2 regions of the Secundilactobacillus muriivasis genome follow, and region 2 is predicted to be linked to the other one. Evidence: predicted binding sites of a transcription regulator. Region 2 holds the regulator's gene; the other holds the start of a gene.
The links. The regulator HrcA, encoded in region 2, represses chaperone genes, less so after heat shock. The targets are predictions, from matches to a motif close to TTAGCACTCNNNNNNNNNGAGTGCTAA.
Positions count from the first base shown of each region.

Region 1: a site for HrcA is predicted at 11,992-12,018, ahead of ACYVR3_RS03615 (Hsp20/alpha crystallin family protein). Genes of this name have one in related genera too.

Region 1 is NZ_BAABMI010000013.1:41,214-56,821, reverse strand. Features, by position in the region: gene ACYVR3_RS03650 (sugar kinase) at 1-660, opposite strand, end outside; gene ACYVR3_RS03645 (gluconate:proton symporter) at 690-1,982, opposite strand; gene ACYVR3_RS03640 (sugar phosphate isomerase/epimerase family protein) at 1,986-2,735, opposite strand; gene adhE (bifunctional acetaldehyde-CoA/alcohol dehydrogenase) at 4,026-6,647, opposite strand; gene ACYVR3_RS03630 (DUF1836 domain-containing protein) at 7,016-7,534, opposite strand; gene ACYVR3_RS03625 (cation-translocating P-type ATPase) at 7,636-9,972, opposite strand; gene ACYVR3_RS03620 (aldo/keto reductase) at 10,123-11,010, shown strand; gene ACYVR3_RS03615 (Hsp20/alpha crystallin family protein) at 11,455-11,880, opposite strand; gene ACYVR3_RS03610 (hypothetical protein) at 12,074-12,352, shown strand; gene ACYVR3_RS03605 (iron-containing alcohol dehydrogenase) at 12,439-13,608, opposite strand; gene ACYVR3_RS03600 (hypothetical protein) at 14,954-15,328, opposite strand; gene ACYVR3_RS03595 (flavocytochrome c) at 15,503-15,608, shown strand, end outside.
Region 2 is NZ_BAABMI010000035.1:42,289-57,896, forward strand. Features, by position in the region: gene ACYVR3_RS09440 (hypothetical protein) at 1-202, shown strand, start outside; gene ACYVR3_RS09445 (hypothetical protein) at 348-887, opposite strand; gene ACYVR3_RS09450 (hypothetical protein) at 932-1,471, opposite strand; gene ACYVR3_RS09455 (alcohol dehydrogenase catalytic domain-containing protein) at 1,698-2,669, opposite strand; gene ACYVR3_RS09460 (APC family permease) at 2,874-4,244, opposite strand; gene lepA (translation elongation factor 4) at 4,526-6,364, opposite strand; gene dnaJ (molecular chaperone DnaJ) at 6,800-7,954, opposite strand; gene dnaK (molecular chaperone DnaK) at 8,092-9,972, opposite strand; gene grpE (nucleotide exchange factor GrpE) at 10,019-10,654, opposite strand; gene hrcA (heat-inducible transcriptional repressor HrcA) at 10,671-11,714, opposite strand; gene ribF (riboflavin biosynthesis protein RibF) at 11,821-12,786, opposite strand; gene truB (tRNA pseudouridine(55) synthase TruB) at 12,804-13,703, opposite strand; gene rbfA (30S ribosome-binding factor RbfA) at 13,814-14,173, opposite strand; gene infB (translation initiation factor IF-2) at 14,208-15,608, opposite strand, start outside.

The DNA.
Region 1 (15,608 bases), on a different contig from region 2:
AGCGCCCTTCAAGTAAAAGTCGGCAATCGCCTCTGGATCAGTTGAGCCCATCAAGATCTCACCTTCACTAACGCCCGGCATCACGATATCGGCTGAACCAGCTAGTTCGTTGATGGTTGCAATCATCTTCTCTTGACTGGACCACAGTGATGGCCGCAAGTTCGGATCAAAGGTGATTAGGATATTTTGATCAACCAAGCGTTTCAGCAACGTCCGGAAAGTTTCTTCAGCGGTGTCTGAAATGGCGGGGAAGATGCCTGACATATGGGCAATTTTAACACCGTCCAACGAGACTTTTTCAATGACGTCCTTGGTCAAATGACTCGCTGCTGAATTCTTCCGGTAGTTAAACGTCGCCGGATCACCCTTAGTTACCAGCTGTTTCAGTTGATGGCCCGTCCAGTGGTCCGGGTCTTCGCTGATATAGGTTGTCCCCACCTTGTGCGCCTTGATCGTCTTGATAACGTATTCGCCTAAAGGTTCATCACCCACTTGAGAAATGTATTCGACGGAATGCCCCAGACGTTGGACGCCAATCGCAACGTTTAGTTCAGCGCCACCCAGAATTTTATGAAATTCCAAGGCGTCGACTAAGGACGCATCCGGTTCAGTTGACGCAAAGGTTGGGACGGGTTCACCAATTGTAATGACTTCACTCATGTTCGTTACCTCATTTCGTTTTGTAATGGTTAGCCAAAGAAGTAGAAAACCAGTGCTTCGTTAATGATCGAGACGATCCACATCAGTGGAACGCCGAGTTTTAAGAAATCCTTTGATTCGACTTTCATGTAGTCCAAGCCCCAAACGTTCCAGGACTGGGTGATATCCGTTGAAACAGCCAGTAAGGTTGGCACGTACAGCAATGGTAGCAAGAAGGCATCGTTGAACAACCCCGTTCCTGATAGCACCGCCGCCGTAGCTGCCCCGGCGCCCCACACGTGGAACGGTCCCCGGAAAAGCGCTAGTGGTGCTAAGATCCCAAACGCCAGTGCCAACACTAAGTGGCTGTGTGGCAGAATCGCCGCAAACAGTGGCCGGAACCGAACGGCATCCATCGAAGCCGCGCCGCTAAACATGATCAAGGCCATCAAGAACATGATCAACCCGGCAATGTCACTAATTGATTTTTGAATCGTACTGTTCAAGAAGTTCGTAAAGTCTTTGAAATTTTTCATGTTACCCGTGAGGAAGATTGCCAGTAACGTGGCCAGCGTCAGCGCTGGAATGGCGTCCCATTTGAATAACATGTTCATCAGCACGGGCACGACTGGAATAATAAAGGCAATTTTAGGCATCCGCTTGGTTTCACTGTCCTGCCCCGTTTCAGCCCCGATAATCTTCAAGTTTTCATCAGCCTTGCTGGGGTCGATCCGCTTCCGGTTGAGGAGCAACAGGATCACAACCGCAATCAGTTGAACGACCATGGCGGCCGCGCCGAAGATCAGGTATTTGCCACCATACTGGGCGTGAGGGAAGAACGCCTTGATTTGGTTATAGAGCACGACGTTCAAGTACATCGGCGCCCCGATTGACAGTGAGAACACGGATAAGGCTAAATCCCGCGGTACCCCAACCGAGAGCAAGATTGGCAACAGGATAACGCCAATCGCAATCACGGAACCCACGCCGTAAGCACTAACGAAAATCAAGGCGGTTACAAGAATGACCAGAATGCCGGCAATCAGCGGTTTCTTCTTACCGACCTTGTTGGTTTCCTCCGAAATAGCGGGGGCAATGCCGCTTTCCACCAATACCCGGCCGAACCAGGACCCAAACACGATGTAGATAATGGTTGGTCCGTAGTTCAAGGCTGGTTCAGCGAATACCTTTTGAATCACCTGGTCGGCGGGCACCATGCCCAAGATCGACCAGAGGATCGCCATCACGAAGAACCCAATCATCAGGTTGCCGCCCTTAACGACGTACCAGATAAAGCCAGCGAATGAAATTAACAGTAGAATGGCGCTAATCGTTGATAACATGAGTTATGCACCTACTCCTTTTCGAAATAACGCAATTTGAGCGGTAATTTGGTCGTCCGATGCCATTGGGTATTCCAAGGCGTACTGGACGTTGGTTGGTAAGTTTGCGATGATCGTTTGCCAGTCGTAAATGCCGGTTGCCAGATCATCAGTAGTTTCAAGTTGGCCAGCCGTTTCAGCTGTGTTCTTCAAGTGAATGTAGTGGGTGTAAGGCGCCAACGCTTTAGCGCTCGCAATCGCATCACCGTGCGTAAAGGCCCAGTTACCAAGGTCGTAAACGTACCCTAAGCTCGTTAAGCCAGCTTCATGTGCAGCATCCAAGAACGTCTTGATTGCCGATACCGTTCCAGAAACGGCCGTTTGATCGTTTTCCACGTTCATTTCAATCGCATCCAGCGGTAAGTCGCTAAACGCCGTGGCAAGGTCGCCAGTGAAGTGGGCAAAGTCACCCGTGTTGAACTTGATCTTACTGATGCCCATCGTTTGCCCTTCCGCAAAGTACTGGCCTAACTTCGGGTTCACCTGACCGCCTTCAACGAACACTTCATCCGGCACGCTGTAGTTTACGATTAATCCGTGCGCCTTCGCCCGTTCCGCAACGGCCGGTAATTCAGTGGCTAGATCCGTAAAGTATTCCCGACGCACTTCAATTCCATCAGCACCAAGTCGCGCAACCCGATCGACTAAATCAGCCTGCTTAACCCCCTGCTTCACATCAGCTTCAAAAACCCAAGTATTTAAAATTAACGTCATGATTGCCATCTCCCATAGCGACTGAGCTGGTGCGCCAGTCCGCTTAAATTTATGTTGGTTCGCTACGTTTGTTAAAAGTGATATCGCTTTCGAAAATTATGGTAAACGTTTACCAAATGTTTGTCAATAATCTTTATTCGTTGATGAGAACACTGTTATAAACAATATCAGGAGAGATATGGTAAATTTAGGTTAACGTTTACCTAAAGCGTAGGTGGTAAATTCCAAAGTCCATTCAAGTAAGCGCTTTCTAAAATGCTGAGTCATCCCGCTTCAGCATTGCGTTTTGGGTTGCTCAACTATTCACCAGAGTCGAAATTATTTTTATAAACGAACGCGTGATATTCATCTACCTTGCCAGCGGTTCTTTCTTCAAATAATTTAAAAATTAAATTTTGAGTAGTTGCTGATTCTTTGGAGAAATTATGCGTATTTGCTGTCGTTTGTGTCCACCGTAAGTGTGCGAAATTTGTGAAATTTGGCTTCTTTGGCGCGTTAATCATGAGTGATATTGTGTGCACAACCGGTCGGTCAGAAAATTTGGGCTGGAACGCCGTGGGCACGATTCTGAGCCGGAAAAACACGTCTCAGAATTCGGCCTTTCACTAAGCTGGAAGTTCACCAGCTAAGTGAAATTTCACGGCTGAGCCCAATTTTCTGACCGACCTCTTATTTGCGGGTTTTCGGCATCGGTACCGCACTCCCGAAAATTTATCATGGAGGGCCAAACTATCGTACGCTGACAATCGCAAACATCTCAGCAAGTGTTGAATGGCACCGTAACGACATCGGGTCAGCAGTACATTCAAGCGGGTTGAGTCAATGTTCAGGCTAGACTTGTTTATCACGGAAATGACGACTGCTGACCGATTGTGCTGTTTACCGAGTTAACATCAACCGCTGTCATACTTGTGTAGCATGACGTCCAGTTAAGCGCTTGAGATGGTCTACAATAGTACCGAATTGCGCCAATGTAAGATTTCGGTAAGCGGCTAGGTGGATGCTGTGTCGCGATAATTGGTGATTGTTGGTGTTTTTTCCAACAACCACCAATTATCGGGGACGAATTCAAGACTCGCACGGGTTTTGGCGAGGCTTGAATTCGAGGACTGAGACCGCCCTTTGGCTCAGGCCGGCCCCACAGCAGGAACCTAGCCGCTTACCGGAATCGCCAGTGCACGCAAATCACCGCACTTCACAAATCAAACAGAAGAATGTTTACGCTGGACACAAGCGACAACAAAAAAAGCCCCAGAGAATAATCTCCAGAGCTTCAGCAATTCAAGTTAACTAATCTTCAACACCCTTGCCGTCATACTCATCAAGCATAATCTGACGCAATTCCCCGATCAAAGGTTCCTTAGGGTTAGCAGTCGTGCATTGATCTTCGTAAGCCAGTTCGGCAAGCTTATCAACGGTGTCTTCGAGGTGTTTCTTATCAACGCCGTTGGCCTTCAAACTAAGCGTGACATCAACGGAGTGCGCAAGTTCGATCACTTTTTGAACCAAAGCTTCCTTGAGTTCTTCGTTGGTCTTGCCTTGCAGGCCAATGTAACGCGCGATTTGAGCGTAGTCTTCGTCGGCGCGGAAGTATTCGTACTTAGGCCACATGGTCAGCTTCCGTGGTTCCTTGAAGTTGTAACGAATCACGTGTGGTAAGGTGATGGCAATTGCGAGGCCGTGAGGTAAGCCGAATTCGCCACCCAGTTTGTGGGCGATCGAGTGGTTAACACCCAAGAAGGCGTTGGCGAAGGCCATCCCGGCGATGGTAGCCGCATTGTGCATTTCAGCACGAGCTTGCAAATCGCCATTGTAAGAAGCGGTCAGGTTGTCAAATACCAACTTGATGGCTTGTAGTGACCATGGCCGGGTGTAGTCTGAGGCCATGTTTGACACGTATGATTCAATGGCGTGGGTCAAGACATCCAACCCAGCGTATGAGATCGTCCGCTTTGGTAAGGTTTCGATGAATTGTGAATCCACGATGGCAACGTCTGGTGTCAAGGCGTAGTCAGCCAGTGGGTATTTAACGTGGGTCTTGGCGTCAGTGATAACGGCGAATGGCGTTACTTCTGAACCAGTCCCAGAGGTTGTTGGAATGGCAACAAATTGCGCTTTGTTTGGCTTTTCCAACTTGTAAGTCCGCTTCCGGATATCCAAGAACTTCTGCTTAGCACCGAAGAAACTTGCGTCTGGGTGCTCGTAGAAGAGCCACATACCCTTGGCAGCGTCCATTGGTGAGCCGCCACCTAACGCGATGATCGTGTCAGGTTGGAAATTGTTCATTTGTTGCGTCCCCTTCTCAACCGTATCAGTGGTTGGGTCGGTTTCAGTAATTGAGAACAATTGGTATTCGATGCCGTCTGGGCGACGCTTCAATTCGCCTAAGACCTTATCAACGTAGCCCAATTCAATCATGACTGCATCGGCAACGATGAAGACCTTCTTGATGCCAGGCATTGAGCCTAAGTAACGAACTGACGTCTTTTCAAAGTATACTCGAGGAAGTTTGATCCATTGCATATTATTCCGCCGCTTTGCGATTGTTTTGATGTTTAATAGGTCGAATGATGAGACGTTGTGGGAAACGGAGTTCTTGCCCCATGACCCAGTCCCAAGTGTCAATGATGGCACCATTTCGTTGTACATGTTCCCAATCCCGCCGATAGCAGATGGCGTGTTAACGAGGACCCGACTGGCCTTCATTTGAATTCCAAATTGAGTTGCCAAATCGTCATCCAAGGTGTGAATTGACGCCGTGTGCCCAAGGCCACCGAAGTGTAAGAGTTGGTCACAGAGTGCAAATCCTTCAGTGTGGTCGGCTGCCTTGTAGATTGAAATTACTGGACAAAGCTTTTCAGCTGACAACCAGTCTTTAGGGCCGACTTCTTTGATTTCGGCAGCTAAAACCTTGGTGTCTTCTGGGACTTCAATGCCAGCTAACTTAGCGATGGCAACGGCTGACATCCCAGGAATTGGGCCCTTAACGCCGCCACGTTTTTGATCAAACATGGCATCGGCCAAAGCTTTGTGGTCCGCCTTCTTAATGAAGAAGACTTTCCGAGCTTTCATTTCCTTCTTTACGTCATCGTAGATATCGGCGTCAATAACAGCACTGTTTTCAGAAGCACAAACCATCCCGTTATCAAAGGTCTTTGATAAGACGATATCGTTCACTGCCCGCTTGATGTTAGCGGTCTTTTCAATGTAAGCTGGACCGTTACCAGGACCAACGCCCAAGGCTGGTTTCCCGGTTGAGTAAGCGGCCTTCACCATGCCAGGACCACCAGTTGCGAGAACTGAGGCAACCCGTTCGTGGTTCATCAAGGTTTGGGTGGCTTCCAAGCTAGGCGTTTCGATCCATTGGATCACCCCTTCAGGTGCACCGGCTGCGATGGCAGCGTCGCGAACAACTTTAGCAGCTGCTGCAGATGACTTTTGGGCTTGTGGATGGAAGGCGAAGATGATTGGGTTTCGCGTCTTCACTGCGATCAATGACTTGAACAACGTGGTTGACGTTGGGTTCGTTACGGGGGTAACCCCGGCGATGATCCCCAGTGGTTCAGCAACGGTGATCAATTGACGTTCGTGATCGTCGTTGATGATACCGACCGTTTTGTCGTTCTTAATGCTGTTCCAGATTTCTTCAGTGGCAAACATGTTCTTGATGGCTTTGTCTTCGATGACCCCACGGCCAGTTTCTTCATAGGCTAACTTGGCAAGTTCCATGTGGTGATCCAAACCGGCCATTGCCATTTGGTGCACAATGTTGTCGACTTTTTCTTGGGTGAAGTCGTCCATGGCACAGAGTGCGTCATGCGCGTTTTCAACAAGTTGATCAATCGTTTCCGCGATAGTTGCGGGCTTTTTAGTAGTTTTAGTCGTTGGTTTTGAGTTGGTTTCTTTTAACATTTTCAGGCCTCCGTCATGAAAAGTTCTTTGTTATCTCTTTCACATGAATAATCATATCACACATTTTTGAAATGTAAATAACCAATTTACATCGATTTTTCATTAAAATTGGACTGGTTAAAAACGTTAATCCAACAATGTATACAACTGTTTTCTTGATTAAATCAGTAATGAAAACGCTTAATTCTATACTTTGTGAATCAAATCACTATAAATGATACCGTTTTCATAAAAATCGTTTAAATCACGCGGATTATTGGAATAAACCGCGTCACACCGGGAATGATGGCCAAAATAAAAAAGTTTTGAAATTATCGTTAATTTCAAAACTTTTTTCATAAGCTGTATTTTTGCTAGACCACTGAACCCTATTTTAGCTTCCGAACGGGTTTTTCGATCATCTTCAATAACTGTTCCGACTGGATTCGGTTAATGATCGTATCCACCGCCACCTGCATCAACTTTTCATTCAACGTCTTTGCTGGGGTGATCGACTTCGGTTCCCCAAGATGTAACAACGCTTCATTAAGGACATCAATGAAGTTATCGTACGCCTGCTTGGGGAAGTCTCCCGCCGTTACCTGGTTGATGCCGTGACGAATCGTATCCGTTGAGAACAACGGTTTCAGCAGCCCAATCAAAATCAGATCTGCCAACTGCATCGTCTGGTACTTCTTCTTCACGGGCGCAATAATCACCTGGTGCTTAACGTAGTTATTGATCATGGCTGGCGTCATCGGGTCAATGCCCAGTGAGCCGATTGCATCGTTCACGAACGCCACCACTTGGTCCATATATAAATCAAACTTCGGTAACTCCTGCCAGTGCGGTAACCGAACCTGTTTCATTTGGGTTTCCCAACGGTTGTATTGATCAAACTCAGCCATCATGCCACGCTCCTTTTAGGTTTTAGTAACTATTTTAATTACAGTATAACGCTAATAACTAGTCATGAACACTAGATGTGACTTTTTTCTGTATTTTTCCACTAACGCCACTTGATTTTCGCAAATACTCGCTTGCCTAACAGCTCCTGGACCAGGTAGAAGAACGGATAGACCGTCACCAACAGCGGTAGGTAGTACAGCGCCAGTTGCCAGTCAAATAATGAAACTAGTGAGAACAACTTGCCCATGAAAAGGACGGCAACGGCGAAGCACACCGCCATCGCCACCACTAACCCAATTTTGAGTCGGTTCAACGGCCGCGCGACCATCAATAACGCGACGAAGCAGACCGCTCCGGTAAGCAGCACGCTTAAAGTCGACGTTTGCGCATAACTCAGGCCCAATTCACCGCCGCCCACGCCGAAGATGAGCATGATATAAGTCACAACGCAAATCGCCGCTGGCAATGCGATCACCATGACCTGTTTCATAAACTGGCCAGTGATGCGCTGATAGTTTGGCTCCAACGCTAGAAAGAACGATGGAATCCCCACCGTTAACGTTGAGATCGGTGTTAATTGGATTGGCTGGAACGGATAGCCACTGGCCATGAAGATAAAAATCAAACTCAACACCACCGAGTACATGGTTTTGATCAAATACAGTGAAGCCACCCGCTCAATGTTGTTGATCACTCGGCGCCCTTCATTGAGCACACTCAGCATCGCATCAAAGTTAGCGTTGACCAACACGAAGTCAGCGATACTCTTCGCCGCCTCACTACCACCTGCCATGGCGATGCCACAGTCGGCTTGTCGAAGCGCAAGAATATCATTTACGCCATCACCAGTCATCGCAACCGTATGCCCCGCTCGTTGCCAAGCAATCACTAACTGCTTCTTCTGCGTTGGCGTCACGCGCCCAAACACCGTGTACGTGGCAACCAGTTCATCGTAATCAATTGGTGCCGCCAACTGGCTCATATCGACTAACCGGTCGCTCCCATCAATGCCCGCCCGTTGCGCGATATTGGCAACGGTGACGGGGTTATCACCCGAGATCACCTTCAACGCCACGTCTTGGTTTTTAAAATACTGAAAGGTCGTCTGCGCATTCGGCCGCAGTTCGTCCTCAATTAAAACGAGTCCCATCAATGTCACTTCGCCGAGATCATCCGCTTCAAGTTGCGTGGTTTGCGCAATGCCTAACACCCGGTAACCCGACTGCGCATAGGTCGTCATTTGTTTGGCGACATCAGCTGGCACCCGCTTCAGCATGAATTCTGGTGCGCCCATCACAAAGTTACCCTGTGGCAACACTGCGCCGCTCCACTTGCGGGCACTGGAGAACGGCATCACCCGGGTGGCCGTCCACCCCGGATCCGGCAACGCATTTTTCAACGCTTGGGCCGTTTCGTTATCGTCACCAATGACCCGCACCAAACCACCTAATAGCGGTCGAAGCTGTTCAATTGACGTGCCATTTAACGGCACGATCTGCGTCAGTTTAAGCTGGCCGCTGGTAATCGTCCCGGTTTTGTCCAAGCACAGCACATCCACCCGCGCAAGCCCTTCAATTGAAGGCAACTCCCGCACAAGCACCCGTTTTCGTGCCAAATTCATCGCCGACACCGCCAGCGAAACCGAGGTCAGTAACACCAGCCCTTCCGGAATCATTCCAACCATCGCAGCAACGGTCCCCAGAATCGCTTGGTTCAGATTGCTGTGCCCCATTAACCGCGAGATCATCAGAATGGCCCCTAGTGGTAGGATCACGATCGTCAGTACCTTAATAATCCGATTGATCGTCTTTAACAGCTGACTACTGTTCGTTGCCGTTGCGGTCGAGGCCTCACTGGAAAGCTGACTGATAAAGCTTTTATGACCAACCGCGGTCACCTGAACCACCGCCTGGCCGCTCACCAGAAAACTCCCTGAAACCAGCGCATCACCGTTGGCCTTAGCGATGGCGGTCGCCTCACCAGTTATCTGAGATTCATCAACTTCGATCCCCGCAGTTTCTAAAATCACCGCATCAACCGGTAGCTGATCGCCCCGACTCACCAGCAACAAGTCGTCTTGGACGATTCCATCCTGATGCATCGTTGTCACCTGACCATCCCGTTTCACCCGGTAAGTCGCTTCAGATAAGAGGCTCATTTTATCAACTTGGCGTTTTGACCGAATTTCTTGAAAAATGCCGATTCCGGTGCTCACAATTGCGACGCCCAGAAACAGCAGGTTTTTATAACTCCCCGTAATGAACACTAACCCACCCAAAATGAGGTTGATCAGGTTAAACCACGTGAGTAAATTATCCCGAAAAATTTGCTTCACCGAACGCGTTAGCGCAGGCGCCGGTTCGTTTTGTTGGCCGGCCTGGATTCGGGCTTGAACTTCTGCCGCCGTGAGGCCGACCTGCGTATTCGTCTGTGCCACCATACCGCCTCCCACATTGAGTCCTTTGACTCTATTGTACAGAAAACACTGGTACTAAACCGGGATTTAACATAGAAATTAAACAAATTCCAAGGAATTGTAAGCGCTTTTGATATAATGAAAGAGAATGTAAATTGGAGGTCTGTTTAAATGACAACTGAAACGCCAAAAACTGTTAAATTAGCCGATGGTAACGAGATGCCCCTCGTTGGTTTCGGCACTTACCTGATCAACACCCAAGAGCTGATGGACACCAGCATCAAGACCGCATTTGACGCTGGTTATCGCCTGTTTGATACGGCGCAACTCTACCGGAACGAAGATTTATTAGGTCAAAGTCTGGTTAACCTGCAAATTCCGCGGAACCAGATTTTTATCACGTCCAAGGTCGCTGAAATTAGTCAGGGTTATGACCACACCATCGAAAGTGTCGATGACACCCTGCAACGGCTCAAGACGAACTACTTGGACTTGCTACTCGTTCACTGGCCGGTTCGCAAGTTCTTCTTCGATACTTGGCGGGCAATGGAAAAACTAAAGGCTGACGGTAAAGTGAAATCCATCGGGGTGTCGAACTACAGCGTCTCTCAACTGGAGCTACTGAAAACCAAGGCAACCGAAATGCCAGTGGTTAACCAAGTTGAATGTCACCCATTCCTCAACCAACGGCCATTGGTTAAGTTTGATAAGGAAAACGACATCCTCACGCAGGCTTGGAGTCCTCTTGGTCGCGGGATTACGTTGGATAACGAAATGCTCAAAAAGATGGCCGACCACCACGACGTTTCCGTGGCGCAACTGATCTTGAAGTGGCACCTGCAAAACGGCCTGGCCGTGATTCCCAAGTCCAAGACGGCAAGCCGAATCGTTGAAAACCACCAACTCGACTTCGACCTTAGCGAAGACGAATGCGGCATGATTGATCTGCTGAACCGCAATGAGCGGACCGGGAACGATCCTGAACTGGTTTACGAACTTGGTAAGCAGTATAAGATGTTTCATGGGCCACAAAGTGAGAGTAGTGTTTTAGGTAAATAGGATGTTGACCGTTCAAGCGTTGTTGGCTTGAACGGTTTTTTGTTGGCGTTTGCGTTCAGCGTAAGTGTGCGGAGCGAGACGGGTTGAGAGCGGTGTGCAAGGCGACATCGGTGAAGGCGCCCGGGCCTGGCGGGTTTACCGATGTCGCCTTGCATGCAGCTCTCAGTCTCGCGCAGCACCATTCGGCGTGGTGGCCAGAAAGCGCGTGGTTGAAAAGTTTCTGTAACTTCAGGAACCCTGGAAATGACAGTTTAAGTGGCGCCGAATTTTGTAGCCTGAACGAGCATTTTTCAATGCGGCTTTGGCGAGCGAAGCGACGACAAACAGCCTTCGCACAAAATCCACCCAACCCTTACGCTGGACACAAGCGTAAACAAAAAAATCGTTACCCACCAATCGGCGAGTAACGATTTTTCAGTTTGCAATCAATTTAGAAAATCACGATTAGTCAATGCTAATGTGGTGACTATCTTGTTTGTCTTCAGTCATCTTAGGTAACGTCAACTTCAAGATACCGCCATCGTAAGTTGCCTTGATGCTATCTTGGTCAACCCCTGGCAAGTAGAAGCTGCGGGTGATGTTGCTTGAGCTGCGTTCTTGGCGAAGAACTCGACCGTCAGCATCCTTATCTTCACGATCCAAGTTGTGAACCGCGTTGATCCGGAGGGTGTTGTCACGGTAGTCCAAGTGGATGCCGTCCTTCTTAAATCCTGGCAATTCAGCCGATACTTGGTAATCTGCGTCAGTTTCTTTGATGTCCGTCTTCATCGTGTCATCAGAGAAGAAGCGCTTGCCAATGTTGCCAAAATCATTAAAGAAGCTCATTGGATCCAATTCGTTAAAGTCTCGATTTGCTAAATAGTGTGCCATATTTAAAAACCCCTTTCAGATCTTATCTAAGGTTGCTGGAATAATGTTTCATATCTATCAACCAACCTTACAAAATATATATTAGTCAGTATTGGTCAAACTTGCAAGTAATTAGCACTCTCTTTTGTAGAGTGCTAAAAGTTTTTGAGGGATTTGCGCGCGTAATCCCCCGCCAGTGTTAGGATAGCAAGGATTGGTTGATTTTTTCAAGTTAGATGCATTTTTTGTTGGTTGGGGTGTTTGGGGCATGTTTTTTGGGACATTTAAACTGAAATTTGCTTTGGGCAATAAAAATAATAATAGACCTGTAGATTTCCGATTTGGAAAATCTACAGGTCTATCGTTATTCGTTTATATTGGTAAGCATCGAATGATTTTCTTAACTGAATATCGTGAATCAGTCAACGTTACCGCCAGACTGCCATCTAGCCTAAACGTGGATCATAACGCAGGCCCCGGCCATGTAAGATAAAAATGCCGCGGACTCCAAAACCAGGAGTCCACGGCATTTTCACCTTACATTCTGGGACCTAAACGCGTTATGCCCCACTCTGTTATTTATTCAGCATCATATGCTTCTTGGAACAAAGCAACGATTTCTTCCTTAGTCCCCTTACGAGGGTTAGAGAAGGCGTTCCCGTCCTTCAAGGCGTTTTCAGCCATCAATTCGAAGTCTTCTGGCTTTGCGCCGATTGACTTGATTGAACGTGGAATGTTAACGTCGTCACATAATTGACGCATTGCCTTGATTGCCAAGTCAGCAGCATCGCGAGTTGATAAGCCATCGGTGTTTTCACCCATGATCTTAGCTAATTCAGCGAACCGTTCTGGGCAAGCTTGGATGTTGTACTTTTCAACGATTGGCAATAACATTGCGCAACATACACCGTGAGGAGCGTCGTATTGACCACCCAATTGGTGAGCCATAGCGTGAACGTAACCAAGGTCAGCGTTGTTGAAGGCCATCCCACCGAGCATTTCGGCTTCGACCATCTTAGTACGGGCTTCGATGTTGTGACCGTTAGCAACGGCTTCACGAAGGCTTTCTTCAACTAACTTGATTGCTTCGACACATTGGCCGTCAGTAATTTCGTTCCGGTTAGTTGAAACGTATGGTTCGATAGCTTGAACGAAAGTGTCCATCCCAGTTGCGGCAGTTAAGCCCTTAGGAACGTCCAATTCAAGCATTGGGTCGTTGAAGGAAACAAGCGGAACGTTACGCCATGAAACAACGACGAACTTCAACTTCGTTTCTTCGTTAGTGATCACACAGTGACGGGTCAATTCTGAAGCAGTCCCGGCAGTGGTGTTAACGGCCATCAATGGTGGCAATGGGTTTTCCAAAGTTTCGATTCCGGCTAACTTAGTGATGTCATCGCCGTTAGTCAAAAGGATCCCAGTCCCTTTACCAGCATCGTGAGAAGAACCACCACCAACAGTGATGATACTGTCACAGTTGTTGTCTAAGTAAACTTGCTTAGCTTCTTTAATGTTACGGATCTTAGGGTTAGGTTCAACACCATCGTAGATTGCGTATTGAACACCAGCGGCATCCAATGAAGCAAGGGTTTGAGCTACGGGGCCGTTTTCCATGCCGCGCAGGAAACTATCAGTAACGATCAATGGCTTGTTCATGTTCAGCATCTTGGCACGATCACCGATCTTCTTGATAACGTTCTTACCAAAGAAGTTAACGCTAGGCATTAAGAAATCAAAGTTTTCCTTCATGATATTGACACTCCTAAAAATATAGTTTGTATGTTATCGAATTCACATAGTATCATAACACCATTGACATCGGCTGTAAACGTTTGAGTTGGCGATTTGCTCAATTTGATGACTTGCTCACAATCGCGGTTTTATGGCCTTTTATTGGGATTTATTATACTTTTTTCACATAAAATACAGACGGTACTTTTAGTCTTATCTTCACTCAAAAATTAACTATTATTTCACAAGATAGGCGTCAGACCGCTAAAATTAGCCCCTTAACTAATTAGACAGCTAGTTAAAATCGTTCGAATTAACAGTGCATTTATTTATAAAATTTTTCGCTAATTTTACGAATCTACTGAATTAAGATTATTTTGTTTTCTTATCTATTTTAGTAGTCAACCGCCCCATTGATAATCAAAAATTAAATTTCATTAAGGTTTGATAAAGCGCGTTGTAACACTGGTATTCAGTCGCGTACTTGTTTGTTTTCATTGACTTTTCAATTAATTTTAGATAAGTTCACTCATTAATTAACCAATGATTTCCCGTATTTCATTACCGTTATTTTAAAGTTTATTTATTAAAATTTATCAAAAATTGTGAGTGTGTTGTCTTTTTTGGTTGAGTTGGTGTTTTTTGTTGGTTGGGGTGTGCTTTTTGGTATTTTCAGCCGTGGATTTGGTAGCATGTGGGTTATGTATGCGTGAGTACTCTTACTATAGAATGAGTAATAACGGCATGTTTATTGTTACTGTGTTTGTTTCGGATTCTGGGGCCGGTCAGTTGTGACCTTTTACACCGAATTTGTGGGTGTGGGGTCTTTTGAGGTTGAATTGATGTTTTTTTGGTGGGTGTGCTTTTTGGTATTTTCAGGCGTGGGTTTTATCTCTGTATGTGGCCGCTATTACTGTATGTGAGTGGGGGTGGCGGCGCTCATTGCTGCTACGTTTGTTTTGGCTCTTGGAGAACTGATTCGTTCCGGATAATCGTTAATGCTGTGAAGCTTGTCGGCCATAGATTATTTTATGGCTACCACGCCAAAACGCGCAAAGAAAAACAGCGAGCTATGTGTAAGGTCACTCCAATAAAAAAAGCCCCCAAACCGGGCTTCCTTTAATAATCGACGCTCATTGCTACTACGTTTGTTTTGACTCTTTGAGAACTGATTCGTTCCGGATAATCGTTGGTGTTGTGAAGCTTGTCGGCCATAAGTTGTTTTAGGCCACCACGCCAAAACGCGCAAATAAAAGCAAAGGGCTATGTGAAAGGTCGTCCCATTAAAAAAAGCCCCCAAACCGGGCTTTTTCTAATGGGACGACCTTTCACGCCGCCCTTTGAACGCTTTTATTTGCGCTCTCTAATTCGTAATATCCTTCTCAATCTCATCCAAATTACCATCAATAATCTTATCACCCAAAACCTTGCCCAACAGCTCCAACGCATCTTCACGCGTCTTCACTTGGTCCATGTCGAAGATGATCGCAGCGATGTCGCCGCCTGCGTAATCAAAGTTTTCGTGGTAAATGTAGCGGCCCGCCGTTTCGTCTACGAAATGTTGGTCAACTGCTTCACCTAAACCGTAAGCCCAGTCCAGATCTTTCATTTCTGGAATGTCCTTGCGTGTAATATAACCCTGCTTGGCAATCAGGTCGGCAGCCTTTTGGATCATCTCATCTGAGAAGTCAAAAGCCGGCTTGGTTGTTGCGCCCTTATCTGCACTTTTTGTTGCCATTACTAGGATCTCCTTTGAATTTTGTTTCATCTTCTATTTTAACACTGATTTCCAAAACCGGCGCAAATGATGTTGGCGCTTACATCTTCCACCACTAAACTGAAATTTTGGACTATAATGGATTATACAGGTCCAAGCGACCACTAATCCAACAATAAAGGGTGATTATAAACTATGACTGAATCAGAATTTAAACCTGGTAAATACTCGGTGACCGCAACCGGACACAACGGGGCGTTCCCAATGGACGTTACCTTCTCAGCCGATAAAATTGAATCGA
Region 2 (15,608 bases):
CAAAGCATACCACATTCATCTCGTTTTCCCCGAATACAAATCTAACGCCATTGGTTCTCGGACATTGCGTCGCGGCACTAAAATCTACGCTCGTTACAATGGCCTCAGCTGGGCATGGATTGTTAAAGGTCATGGCATGAGGAATACAGCACGATATTTTTGGACAGTAGATAAGGCAACTAGCTCTTGGCTTTATCGTTAATTCGTCACTTTCACTAAAAAGAATACACCTAAAAGCATAAATTGTTTTCTTTAACAATTTATGCTTTTATATACGATAAAAACGATCTCCAGAATTTTTCTAGAGATCGTTTTTATTTGATTAGCCTTCAATTCAAAAAGCAGGTTCACTTCCGAATCCCCAACGAATTAAACTGCTTTGGCGTCGCAGTATAAGAAAAATCATGTTGCGTTCGAACCTTACTGTATGCTGCAATGTACGATTGTCGTTGGTACGTTCCAAGTACTCGATACTTTTTATGATGAACCGTTGCACGATAAGTCCAAAACGCCAAACCATCCGTAAATCCGCCGGCAGGTTGAGAACTGGCATCAACCATCTGCCACCAATACCGTGAATTAGAAAAAGCCGTTGTTTTCTTGACACTCAGGCGTTTATAACTGTGTCGATATTTGGCGCTATTCGACAGCATCACGTGTTTGGCACTAATTCTATGCCCCTTACTGTTCACCGTCCAATAGTTAACTGCATGCGCTGTGACTTGCATCGTCGTGTAACTTTTCTTACTTAGTGGCGCATACCAAATGCCCCGAATTGATTTTGGCGTCGTATTCGTTGACGCAGCTTCGGCATTTGACTGACTACTAATTAAACCTAAGCCTAATCCGATAGCGATCACACCCAACACTTGTCCTGCTTTTCTCATATCGCTCTCCTGAAGTAATTTTTAAATATAGTTCTTTGATCAGACTAAAAATCCGGATAATACAGCACGCCGCTAAAGTGATGCGTCCCCAAATTTCGGGCAACTTTTCTAGTCGCATAATAATGGTCACTCGTCCATAATGACGCCCCACCACCGGTGCTTAATGTCCGAATGCGGTAACCGCGATAATGACGAATCTTGACGCCATAATACTCACCATCGCCAGCACCTTGGTTCCAACCGTACAAATTAACCCAATGCATCTTATGTGCATACAACAGGGTCGCAAACACCCACGATGGATGATGACTCACATGAGTTGCGTTGAGGTTCCGCACATGAATCTTGGTAGTATATTGATGCCAGCTACCATCGTAATAATCGGTCGTTCGCATGTGCTTATACCCAAAAGTTATTCGGCTATAGTGACCATCCTCGTAATGATACCAAGTTCGCCGTAATGCGGTCGGAAAATAGCGTAGCGACGTTTTGGCTTGAGCAGTCGTGCCAGTAGCAGCAATCATTGTACCACCGCCAATTAATAAACCCATCAAAAATAATAGCACCTTAAATCTCTTAATCATCCTAATGCCCCCTTGATTTCAGTATAGCATTAGTTAAATTTAATTATTATATGATTATTTCAAGGATGATGAACCGTTAATGATTGAACCAGTCATACCAAAAACAGGATTGAACTGCTTAAACACATCAGCATTTCAATCCCGTTTTATTTAAGTAGTTAACTTTCAACGCCAAATTGAATCAGTGCAATTCACCTGAAAATACCTCATCATTTCCCTCAGAAATTTACGGCAAAACAACCACCTTACCAAAACTATCCGAACCATCAAGGTAAGCCTGCGCATCAGCGGTATGTGCCAAATCGAAAGTCTTCACCGGTGAAACACTTAAATGATGCTGTTCAATGACTTGTAGGAGCTGATTAAACTTGGCTTCAGAAACCCCGTCCGAATTATACGTCCCATCCGAACTAAAGACCGTCATGTAGGCGCCAGAAGTCATCATCGCGATTGGATCAAAATCCTTGACGCTCCAAACACCACCAAGCTCACCCGTGATACAAACGATTCCACTCTCGGTCAGCACTTTCATCGAATCAACCATGGTCAGCGGACCGACCAATTCAAGAATTTTACTGAAGCGTTGGTTAGTTTGCAATTGATTGTTTCGGTCTTCAATCACAGCGTCGAAGCCCGCAGCCATCAATCGGTCAGTCTTCGCTAGGTTTCGGGTTGTTGCTGTCACAGTAATTCCCGGTGCCATTGCCTTAGCGAGTTGAACAGCCGCCACACCAACACCACTGGTTGCCCCCCGAACCAACAAGGTATCCGTCGCCGTTAACTTCAAGTTGAGCAGTGACCCATACGCTGTAAAATACGTTTCAGGGATCGCGGCCAAGTCCGACCAGCTTAAGTCCGTTGTGACCGGATAAATGTTTTGATTGGGAATCAGCATGAATTCTGCGTAACTCCCATCAAAATTACGGCCCATGCCACCCATCAGTGTGACCACTTTTTGCCCTTTGGGTAACCGGGTCTCATCCGTCGTTTCAGCAATCTCGCCGACACCCTCAATCCCTAAGATTCGGGGCAACTTAACTGATGGTGACCAGCCATTTCGCGTAAAAATCTCAGAGCGGTTGATTCCGAAACCTTTCACTTTAATGAGCGACCAGCCAGGTTTGACGGTTGGCGTTGGTACTGTAGTGTAGTTTAGAACATCGGCGTTGCCTGGTTTTGTCAGAACAATTGCTTTCATGATTGTACTCCCTTTCTGGATAAAGTACGTTTACGATGCCAAACGGGCTTTGATTTGATGACGATTTTTCTTTTATGATACACCCAAAATTGATGATCTTCGAACCCGACACAAAAATCAGAATTAGAATTCCTAAATTCTTAAGAAGTCTAATCCTGATTTTGATCATCATCAATTATCCCAATAGCTATTTTTTCTAAACCATTAATGCACCCGATAATACCGCCGGAAACCTAAATAAACAACCGCCCCCAAAGCTGGCACTGCTAATCCGAGTACCGAAGTCAACGGATCATCAATAAAGTTGTTCCCCAGAATTATCAAGAAAGCCAACGTGGCAATAATCACCGTCCAAGGATAAGCCCAAACTCGGTACGGCCGTGGCGTATCTGGTTGACGCCGCCGCATCATCGGAACGGCCAAAATCGACAGCATGTTAAAGACTGCACCCGAGAAGACCACTAACGAGGTTAATTGATCCAGTTCACGGGTCAAAACTAACACGATTGAGATCAACATTTGGGCAAACAAACTCACATCCGGGGTTCGGAATTTAGCATGAACGTGGGCAAATGGCTTCCACAGCAACCGGTCTTGAGCCGCCGCATAGTAGTAACGCGAGAACGCCAGAATCATCCCATTTAGTGAGCTGATCATCGCCAACGCCATCGTAACCGCTACCAAAATCGTCCCAAACTGACCCAAGAATCGTTCAGCAACCGCCGTTCCTAAATACAACTGGCCGTGCTGAATGGCGTGGTTGATCTGACCAAACGGTAGTGCCCGATAAATGGCCAAGTTGAACAAAACGTACACGACGGTAGTGAACCCGACTGATAAAATCAGTGCCCGTGGCAAATTCTTTTGCGGTTCCTTCATCTCACCAGCAACGGTATTCAGGTTTGTCCACCCCTCGTACGCCCACAGCGAGGCGATCACAGCAAAGGCAATCATTTGAATAAAATCAACGGCACTCCCGCCTTTAGGCTGTTGCACCACCGACCACCGTGGTGTGTAGTGGCCCCAGAAAACGCCCAGTACAATAATTAGAATCAATGGCAACACTTTCAGGACGTTAAAAATATTTTGGACCAGTTCACCGGTATCCACCCCAAAATAGTTAATTAGCGTAAAGATCACAATCAGCCCAATTGCCACCAATTTAACCACCACGCCGTTCATCGGAATCAGCGATTTCAGCGCTAACGGCAACGCAATCGCAATGGCCGCAATGGACCCCGGACCGCCAATCAGCATGCTCTGAAAGTTAAACATGTACCCAACCATTGGTGAGTACGCTTCCGATAAATAAACGTAGATCCCACCAGTTGCGGGATTCATCGCGCCTAATTCAGCGAAACACAGGCTTCCCAACAACGTTACAATCCCGCCAATCAACCAGGCCAGTAAAGCCAGCCCCATCGACATTCCGGACCGTTCCAACACGTACGACCCAATATAGAAAATGCCGGAACCAATCATGATCCCAATTAAAATATTGCTACCACCAAAGACCCCAATCACCTTTTTTAGGTGTGGTTGTGGGGAGTTTGACTGTTCTTCGGGTTGTTGCATGGCCACCACTCCTTTTCGAATTAAGCCTATTGTACGATAAGTTAATCATTCTGTCATTAGGTGCTTGATAATTACTAGTTTTGAAATGGCTGCTCTAGTAGTATTTATGCGGTAAATCAAAAAGACCCACGTTAATTATCAACGTGAGTCTTCTTTAAGTTTAAGATAGTAGTCGGTAAATGTTATCATAATTTCCAGAAAAGGTGGTTTTTGCCGTGTGAAAGAAGTGTGAAAATCAGAAAATTCTCAAAAATTTCACAGGTTAAACCGACTATAAACGCCTATTTACCGCCGTTATCATCCTCATCAGTCTGCAGAACGGCCATGAAGGCTTCTTGTGGCACATCCACCGTCCCAACCGACTTCATCCGTTCCTTCCCACGCTTTTGCTTATCCAGCAACTTCGCACGACGGTCAGGATCACCAGTATGGATCTTAGCGGTAACGTCCTTCCGGTAAGCACGGATGTTGGTCCGTGCGATCACCTTGGCCCCAATTGCGGCTTGAATTGGAATTTCAAAGTTTTGACGTGGGATGATGCCCTTAAGCTTCACAGCAATCTCACGACCCCGCTTCTCGGCGAATTGACGGTGAGAGATAAAGCTCAAAGCATCGACCTTGTCACCGTTCAACAGGATATCGATTTTAACCAGATCACTTTGTTGGTAATCGTCCAACTCGTAATCCAACGAAGCGTAACCCTTGGTGTTTGACTTTAGTTTATCGAAGAAGTCAAAGATGATTTCAGACAGCGGCATCTTGTAGATGACGTTGACCCGATAATCATCCAGATATTCCATCGTCACAAATTGGCCCCGTCGACGTTGACACAGTTCCATCACAGCACCAACGTAATCGTTAGGCGCCATAACCGTGGCCTTGACATAAGGTTCTTCAATGCTCTTTAATGAAGCCACTTCTGGCATCTCAGATGGGTTTTCCACTTCCTTCACAGTACCATCAACCAAGTTGGCCCGGTAAGTAACGGAAGGTGCGGTGGTAATCAGATCAAGGTTAAATTCGCGTTCTAGTCGTTCCTGAACCACGTCCATGTGGAGCATGCCCAAGAACCCACAACGGAACCCAAACCCTAACGCTTGGGAAGATTCGGGTTCGAACTCCAAAGCAGCATCATTTAACTTCAACTTCTCCAACGCTTCACGCAAATCTTGGTATTTAGCGTTATCAGTTGGATACAACCCAGCGTAAACCATTGGCGCCATTTCCCGATAACCTGGGAGGGCCTTTTCAGCTGGCCGAGCGGCGTTGGTGACCGTATCACCCACTCGGGTATCGGTAATATCCTTGATGCTGGCCGTGATGTAACCAACTTCACCCGCCATCAGCATATCGCGCTTGATTGGGCCTGGTGAGTTCACCCCAACTTCAGTGACTTCATACTCAGAGCCACTGTTCATCAGCCGAATCTTATCGCCCGGTTTAACGGTGCCTTCAAATACCCGGACGCTTAACACAACGCCACGGTAATCATCGTAAATTGAATCAAAGACCAATGCTCGTAATGGTGCTTCGAGGTCGCCATCTGGTGCGGGAACTTGGTGGACGATTTGTTCCAACAAGTCTTGGATGCCGATACCTTGCTTGGCGCTGGCCAAGACAGCTTCTGATGCATCGATGCCGATTACATCTTCAATTTCTTTGCGCACTTTTTCTGGTTCAGCGGATGGCAAATCAATCTTGTTGATAATTGGCAAAATTTCCAAATTATCATCAAGGGCCAAGTAAACGTTAGCCAACGTTTGGGCTTCGACCCCTTGCGCAGCATCCACGACTAACACCGCGCCTTCACAGGCTGCCAAGCTTCGTGACACTTCATAAGAAAAGTCCACGTGCCCTGGGGTGTCGATCAAGTGAAATTCGTAAGTGTGCCCATCCTTGGCATCATACGTTAATTCCACGGCGTTCAACTTAATCGTGATGCCACGTTCCCGTTCCAGGTCCATATTATCCAATAGTTGATCTTGCATATCACGCTTTGACACCGTATCCGTCAGTTCCAAAATGCGGTCAGCTAAAGTCGACTTACCGTGATCAATGTGAGCCACAATCGAGAAGTTCCGGATATACCGTTGGTGTTCTTTCATTTGTTCAAGATCCATTTAAATCCCTGCCTTTTCTACGAAGTTCATATCCTATCATTATACCAAGCCAGCTAGCAATGTACAATTGATTACGCTGGTTTAACGGCATTTCTATCACGCAAGATAAACAAAAACCCCCAGACCTGGTCATGATCTGGGGGAAAGATTTGAAAAATTAGAAGTTCACTTCTAAGCAGAAGCTAGTATAACCGAAGTTTGTCAAAAAAGCAAAGTAAAAGTCAACATTTTAGTGATTTTCCCGAAAAATTCGCTTACAACTCTCAAAAAAGTACGGCTAATTAGCGTATTTAAGTGGTTAATATGGGTTTATTAATCGTTGATTTTTTCGTGACTGGCGTTAATAATCAGCACCAAAAACAGCGCCTAAATTCCCCAATCAGGAATCTAGGCGCTATTCATTTAGACACAGTCATTGACCCGTTCAATTACAATCTAGTTATCAAACGCATCTTTCATCTTGTCAAAAAAATTACTTTTGCTCCCTTGAACCACCTTATCACCGCTAGCTTCCGCAAAATCCTTTAATGCGGTCCGTTGGGCCTTATTGAGGTTCTTAGGGGTAACAATGTTGACGGTTACCCGTTGATCACCGTTACCGTTACCACGTAATCTTGGGGCACCCTTACCCTTCAAGCGGAAGACGGAACCAGTTTGGGTACCAGCTGGCACCTTCAGCTTCACATCACCGTGAACGGTTTGGACTTTGATTTCATCACCCATTGCAGCTTGAACGAAGCTGATGTCCTTATCCAAGTAGATATCGGCACCATTTCGCTGGAAGACCTTGCTTGGTTGGACACTGAAGATAATGAATAAGTCACCGTATGAGCCGCCATTAGCGCCGGCTTCACCTTGACCTTGAAGACGCATTTGTTGACCATCATCGACCCCAGCTGGGACGTTGACTTCAACTTCGTGCCGTTCTTCTTCGTGGCCTGAACCACCACAAGTTGGGCACTTCGACTTGATTTCCTTACCAGTACCTTGGCAGACGGGACAAACTTGTTGGCTCCGCATCCGGCCAAGTGGCGTGTTGGTTTCACTCATCACGTAACCAGAGCCACCACAATTGTGGCAGGTTTCTGGCGTGGTCCCCGGCTTAGCACCGGAACCATGACAGGTGTGACATTGCGCTTCCCGGTTGTACTTGATCTTGGTCTTCTTCCCAAAGATCGCTTCTTCGAACTTCAACGTCATCTGGTATTGCAGATCACGTCCAGGCCGTGGCGCGTTTGGGTTCTGACGGCCACCGCCGCCTCCGCCACCGAAGAATTGACTGAAGATGTCTTCGAAACCACCGCCGAAGCCACCGCCGCCACCAAAGTCACTGTAACCACCACCGGCACCGCCGCCACCAAAGCCGGCTGGGCCATCGGCAGAACCGTATTGGTCGTAGTTTGACCGCTTCTGTTCGTCACTTAGGACTTCATAAGCTTCCGTAACTTCCTTAAACTTCGCTTCCGCCCCGGGTGCTTTGTTGATATCGGGGTGATACTTCTTTGATAACTTCCGGTAGGCCTTCTTGATGTCGGCTTGGGAGGCGTCTTTCGCGATCCCTAACACTTCATAATAATCCTTGCCAGCCATATTCAACCTCCATTGCGCTTGACGCCATTTATTTTAATCGTTGCAAGTCTTAATTAGGATAGCATAAATTTCCTGAAACAAAAAGCCAAAGCCCACGATTGAGCCTTGACTTCCTGTTCGTTGATTCGTAGGGACGATTACTTCTTGTCCTTATCGTCGTCTACTTCTGAGAAATCACCGTCAAAGGTTTGACCGTCATCCTTGCTATCTTTGCTGTCACCAGTTGCTTGGCCATCGGCCCCAGCAGCGGCACCGTCAGCGCCGTTAGCAGCTTGTTCTTGTTGCGCTTGTTGATAGAGCTTAACGGAAAGGTCTTGAACGATCTTGTTCAAATCGTCCTTCTTCGTCTTCATTTCTTCAACGTTGTTGTCCTCTTGGGCCTTCTTCAAGGCATCACGAGCATCCTTAGCCTTTTGGATTTCGTCGTCGGAAACTTTGCCCTTAACTTCGTCCAAGGTCTTATCAACCGTGAATAACAATTGGTCAACTTCGTTCTTCAAATCGGCCGCTTCTTTACGTTCCTTGTCGGCTTCTTCGTTGGCTTGAGCTTCCTTCATCATCTTATCGATTTCTTCGTCGGATAAGCCCTTGTTTTCGATGGTAATCTTTTGTTCCTTACCAGTCCCCTTGTCCTTAGCGGAAACGTTAACGATCCCGTTCCGGTCAATGTCGAAGGTCACTTCGATTTGAGGAACCCCACGAGGTGCGGCAGGAATGTCAGTTAATTGGAAGTTACCCAAAGTCTTGTTGTCAGCAGCCATTGGCCGTTCACCTTGCAAGACGTGGATATCAACGGCTGGTTGGTTATCAGCAGCCGTACTGAAGACTTGTGACTTGCTGGTTGGAATCGTCGTGTTGCGATCAATCAACTTAGTGAAGACACCACCCATGGTTTCGATACCCAATGACAATGGGGTAACGTCCAAGAGCACAACGTCCTTCACATCACCAGTTAAGACCCCACCTTGAACAGCGGCACCTAAGGCAACGGCTTCATCAGGGTTGATTGAGTGGCTTGGTTCCTTACCAGTCCACTTCTTAACGGCTTCTTGAACGGCTGGAATCCGAGTTGAACCACCGTTTAAGATGACAACGTCTAAGTCGCTAGCTGATAAGCCGGCATCCTTCAAGGCGTTTTCAACTGGGATCCGAGTACGTTCAACTAAGTCAGAAGTCAATTCGTTGAATTTGGCACGCGTTAACGTTTCTTCCAAATGCAATGGGCCGGCTTCACCAGCAGAGATAAATGGCAAGCTGATTTGGGCTTCGGTAACCCCTGACAAGTCCTTCTTGGCCTTTTCAGCAGCTTCCTTCAACCGTTGCATCGCCATCTTGTCCTTTGACAAGTCGATGCCGTTAGCTGACTTAAATTGATCGATCAACCAGTTCATGATGGTCTTATCAAAGTCATCCCCACCAAGGTGCGTATCACCGTTGGTTGAGAGCACTTCGAAGACGCCGTCGCCTAAGTCAAGAACGGAAACGTCAAAGGTCCCACCACCAAGGTCATAAACCAAGATCTTTTCGTCAGAATCTTGCTTGTCCAAGCCGTATGCTAATGATGAAGCAGTTGGTTCGTTGATGATCCGCTTAACGTCCAAACCAGCAATCTTACCGGCATCCTTAGTCGCTTGACGTTGAGCGTCATCAAAGTAAGCTGGCACGGTGATAACCGCTTGGGTGACTTCGTCGCCAATGTAATCTTCAGCGAAACCTTTGATGTACTGTAAGATCATTGCTGAGATTTGTTGTGGCGTGTAATCCTTGCCTTCAATGTTAACCTTGTAACCGGCTTCGCCCATGTGACTCTTAATTGAAGAAACCGTGTTCGGGTTCGTGATTGCTTGACGCTTAGCAACTTCACCAACTGATGGTTTGCCATCTTTAAATGCAACAACTGATGGCGTTGTCCGACCACCTTCTGGGTTTGGAATGATTTTAGGTTCGCTACCTTCAAGAACAGCTACTGCAGAGTTCGTCGTCCCTAAGTCAATACCGATAATCTTATTACTTGCCATGTATGATTTACCTTCTTCTTAGAATTTATGCTTTTTTGATTGGTTGCTACTGGGCAACAACGACCATTGCTGGCCGCAATACCCGATCCTTAAACTGATAACCCTTTTGCAAGACCTGTGCAACGTGGTCTTGTTGGTCATCGTTTTCGGCCGGAACAGTTTGAACAGCTTGGTGGAAGTTCGGATCGAACTTCTCGCCTTCAGCCTTGATCTCACTGACACCGTTGCGGGTGAGGGCTTCGGTCAAATGCTGTTGCACCATCTCGATCCCCTTCTTGAGGGATTCGCCCTGTTCACCTTCAACGGAGATTGCCATTGCGCGTTCAAGGTTATCAAGGACTGGCAAAATATCATGAGCTAATTGTTGCCCATCATACTTTGATAACGCCGCTTGATCCTTCTTGTTACGCGCCTGGATGTTCTTGATCTCAGCTTCTGCTCGCAAGTACTGATCTGAAGTTTTGTCTAACTGTTGCTTCAAATCAGCTACTTGAGTTAACGCTGCTTGAAGCGCATCATCAGCCGGTTTAGTGGCATCGGTCGTCGAATCTGACGCCGTTGCTTGTGCTGAAGGATCCGCTTGAGTTGCATCAGCTTTTGCAGTTGATTCAGCTTCAGTTGCGGCTGAATCACTGGCCTTTGCTGCTTCTTTCGACTGTTTGTTTGCTTCGTCTTGAGCCACACATAACACCCCTTTACTACTGATCAAAATATCGATAATAATCAATTAACCGCTTCGCAAGTTCCTGTCGAAAGGCCCCTACTAACCCGATCATTCGTGAGTACGGCATCCGGGTCGGTCCAAGCAGGGCGATAACACCCTTACCATGCGGGCCAACCTCGTAGGTTGCAGTAATTAAACTGTAATCCTTCAAGATGTCGTTTGTGATCTCATTGCCGATCTTCACTTGAATGTGATCCGACGGCTGACCCAGCACACTGGCCATGTCATCCGTTCGATCCATCAACGTATACAGCGATTTGAGTTCATCAACGTCGCTACTATCCGAAAAGTTCAATAGATTCAACCGTCCGCCAACGTAGAAACGCTCCTGCGCGGCTTTGGTAAGGACGTTGCCAAAAATCTTCAAGAAGCCATCTGGACTTTGAAGATACTGAACGACCTGCAACGGAATCTTCGTTTGAAGATCCTGTAGCACTTCGTTCAGTGGCTTGCCCACCAGTTGATCATTAATGAGCCGAACCACCGACTCCAACTGCTCTCCGGTAACATCCGGCGTAATGTTGAACGTCTGTGACTCAACGTCGCCGTTATCCGTCACCAGCACTGCCATCACTTGGCGTTGTCCCAGCGGCACTAACCGAAATCCGCTTAAGCGGCTCTCCTTTAGTTCTGGTTTCAACGTAAAGGCTGTATAGGAAGTCAGGTTGGACAAAATCTTAGCCGATGTTTCAATGATCTCATCAATTTTGAGGAACTGGCCGTCTAACGATGACTTGATTAAATCAATATCGTTAGACTTGATTGGATCTGGTTGAACTAAATGATCGACATAGTAACGATACCCCTTCACTGAAGGGATCCGACCAGAAGAAGAGTGCGTCTTGGTAATCAAACCGAGTTCTTCCAATGCCGCCATTTCATTCCGGACGGTCGCCGAACTCACGCGCATTGGGAGTTGACTAGCTAGGGCCTTAGACCCTACCGGTACCCCGCTACTCGTGTAGTCGCGGACAATCGCCTTTAAAATCATCTTCTGTCTATCCGTTAACGTGATCATCACCTCTTTTTTAGCACTCATGTTATCCAAGTGCTAAGACACATATATAATGTATCAAAGTCGGTTTTTTAAGTCAAGTATTCCGCCGCAATTTTTAGCAATTAAATTAATCGAGTGCTAATTTGTCGTTTTTATGGGCGTCAAAATACCGTTGTGTTGCCATCGCATCCTGCTTAAGTTGCGCAATTAAGTCCTCAACTGATTCAAATTTAACTTCGCCACGTAGCTTATACAACCACTCAACATCCACGACTTCACCATAAATGGCTTCATGAAAATTAAGCAGATTAGCCTCCACCGTCACGGGACGGCCTTCACCAAACGTTACGTTGTGGCCAACCGAGGTCATCGCCAAATGCCACTTATCACCAATTTTTAGCCGGGTAACGTACACGCCGATACCTGGCAACCAATAATGCGGTTCCTGACTCACATTGGCCGTTGGGAACCCTAATGTCCGCCCACGGGCCTCACCATGCATCACGGTGCCACTAGTCCGGTACCGGTACCCCAATAACTCATTAACCGTTTGAATGTCACCGTCGTCCAAATTCCGACGAATGCGAGTTGAACTGATCTTTTTATCCTGATCCTCAGCCTTACCCACGGTTTCGATTTCAAACCGGCCCTGAGCAAATTCTGCTAACCGGTCCATCGTGGCAACATCCTTCGGCCCATAAGTGTGGTCGAACCCAGCCACAACAACTTCTGGGTGGAATTTAACCAAATACTGGTCAACGAATTCCTGTGGTTTTAAAGCCGCAAACTGGCTAGTAAAGCTGACCTGATAGACGATTTCAACGCCTAACTGTTCAAACAACGCCATTTTACGCGTGTTTACCGTTAAATAGCGGTTACTCGTTGCCGTCATCGGTTGATATACGAGCGCTGGATGGTGGTCGTACGTTAACACAGCTAACGCGATGCCCCGTTCCTGCGCAATGGCTCTCGCCCGGTTAATCACGGCTTGATGCCCCCGGTGAACGCCGTCAAAGAAGCCCATGGCCAACACGACTGGTTGGTCCAAGGGTTGGTCCGGCGCCATCGGATGGTGAATCTGAATGACTTGCATAATCTCGTCCCAACTTTCTACTTTGTACTAAACATTTTGAGTGGTTTGTATTTATGATCCACTAACTTATACAAACACTTGGTTTGATTCTGATAACGTAACGCAATGATTGGCGCATCCAAGCCCACTTCGTCTTGCAATAGCCAGACACCATGCTGGACAACTTCCCAAACCTCATCGGTCAACTCAACCTGCGGATAATCGGGGAGTGCGCGATCCAGCGGATACAAAAAGCTAAAATCATCGTTAGCATACATTTCCCGAACTTGGTCTAGAGAAAAGGCTTCCTCGAGGGTAAAGCCCCCGCTTTCGTGGCGCGTTAGTGACGACATTACTGCAGGCACCCCGAGTTGCTCCCCAACTTCGACTGCCAAGGTCCGTACGTAAGTCCCCTTCGAACAACTCACTTCAAAATCGACCGTCTGAGTTTGAGCAGCTGCATCGTAACGACTGGCCCCTAACCGCCGAAAATCGTTGATTTGAACAACCCGAACTGGTCGTTCAACTTCTTCACCGGCCAAGGCATACTGGTACAACTTCCGGCCATTAACCTTAACGGCCGAAAACATTGGCGGAATCTGCTTTAATTCGCCAACCATGCTCTGGAGCACCGCATCGATCTGATCATCCGTAAACGGCTCTTCGATAGCTTTTCGGGCCACTTCTGCACCTTCCAGATCTTCCGTTTCAGTGGCGTAGCCTAACGTCACACTCCCCCGATACACTTTTCGGTGCGTCATTAAATAATCAACGACTTTCGTGGCACTGCCAACACAGATCGGCAAGACCCCGTCAACGGTCGGATCCAGCGTCCCCGAGTGTCCAATTTTTTTCATGTGCAATAATTTGCGCAAGTGGTTCACACAGTCGTGACTTGAAAGTCCACGTTCTTTATATAGTGGGATAATGCCATCCATCATGACTAACCGCTCCATTCTGATTAAAGTCTCACGCTCAAGTATATCATAGCTTGAACACAAAAAGGCTGAGTCAAAACTTGCGTCTTGTCCTCAGCCCTGATGATTAATTAACGATCTGATTCTTGTTGATGTAACTTGTTCAACAACTCGTCAATGTGACTCCCGTATTTAACTGATTCGTCTCGTTCGAAGAATAGTTCAGGTGCCTTGTAAATGTTTAAACGCGACCCTAATTCACTTCGAATCAGGCCAGTTGCCTTAGTTAAGCCAGCTTCGGCCTTTTCACCATCCGAAGCGAGATCAGATAAGATACTGTAGTAAATCGTTGCCTGCTGAAGGTCACCAGTGACAGTGACCCCGGTAACTGTGATACCTTGAACTCGAGGATCACGAACCCGCTTCAATAAGATATCGTTAACTTCCCTTTGAATCTCTTGTTCCAGTCGTCCTACACGATAATGTGCCATGGTTTCACCACCTTCAGTTTAATAACCAACCGGCTTACTCGATTGGCACTTCTTTCATGACGTAGGCTTCGATCACGTCGCCTACCTTGATGTCGTTGTAGTTTTCGATTGTTAACCCAAGCTCATGGCCTTGCTTAACATCCTTAACGTCATCCTTGAACCGCTTCAAGCTACCGAGCTTACCTTCATAAATCACGACGCTATCGCGGATCAAACGAACGTCACTGTCGTTGGAAACGTGGCCTTCAATGACCATCCCACCGGCAATCGTCCCAATCTTAGATGCCTTGAAGATTTCACGAACTTCAACTTGACCGATCACTTCTTCTTCGTAAGTTGGTTCCAACTTACCCTTCATCGCGTGTTCGATTTCATCAATTGCGTTGTAAATGACCCGGTGCAACCGAATGTCGACTTGGTCTTGTTCGGCTTGCGCTTTAGCTTGTGGCGTTGGGCGAACGTTGAACCCGATGATGATGGCGTTACTTGCTTCGGCCAAGGTCACATCACTTTCGTTAATGGCCCCAACGGCAGTATGGATGATGTTCACCCGAACGCCTTCAACTTCGATCTTGTTCAAACTGTTAGCCAATGCTTCAACGGAACCTTGGACGTCAGCCTTGATAATAACTTCAACTTCCTTGATTTCGCCCTCTTTCATGGTATCAAAGAGGTTGTCCAGCGTAACGGTGTTCTTTGAGCGTCGTTCTTCCATTAAGGCGTTCTTAGCCCGTTCTTCACCAGCTGCCCGCGCCGTCTTTTCGTCGTCAAAGACCACGAACCGATCGCCGGCTTCTGGCACGTCACTTAACCCGGTAATTTCAACTGGGGTTGATGGCGTTGCGACCTTGATTTCTTTACCAAGTTCGTTTTCCATGGTCCGGACTTTCCCGAAGGTGTTCCCAACCACGATTGGATCCCCAACGTGCATCGTCCCTTGTTGGACTAACAAGGTTGCAACGGAACCCTTACCTTGATCCAACTTGGCTTCGATGACTGACCCAGCAGCGTTTTGTTGTGGGTTAGCCTTCAATTCCAACACTTCGGATTGAAGTAAGATCATGTCGAGCAGTTCATCGATGTTCTTGCCAAACTTCGCCGAAATCTGAACGAAGATGGTGTCGCCGCCCCAGTCTTCAGGAATCAAACCGTATTCGGTCAATTGTTCCATAACGTGGTTCGGGTTAGCCCCTGGTTTATCGATCTTGTTAACCGCAACGATGATTGGCGTTTCCGCCGCCTTCGCATGGTTAATGGCTTCGATAGTTTGTGGCATCACACCGTCATCGGCTGCGACAACTAAAATCGTAATATCGGTAATGTCAGCACCACGCGCCCGCATTTCGGTAAAGGCCGCGTGTCCTGGGGTATCCAAGAAGGTAATGGTCTTGCCTTCGTGCTTCAATTGGTAAGCCCCAATCGCTTGCGTGATCCC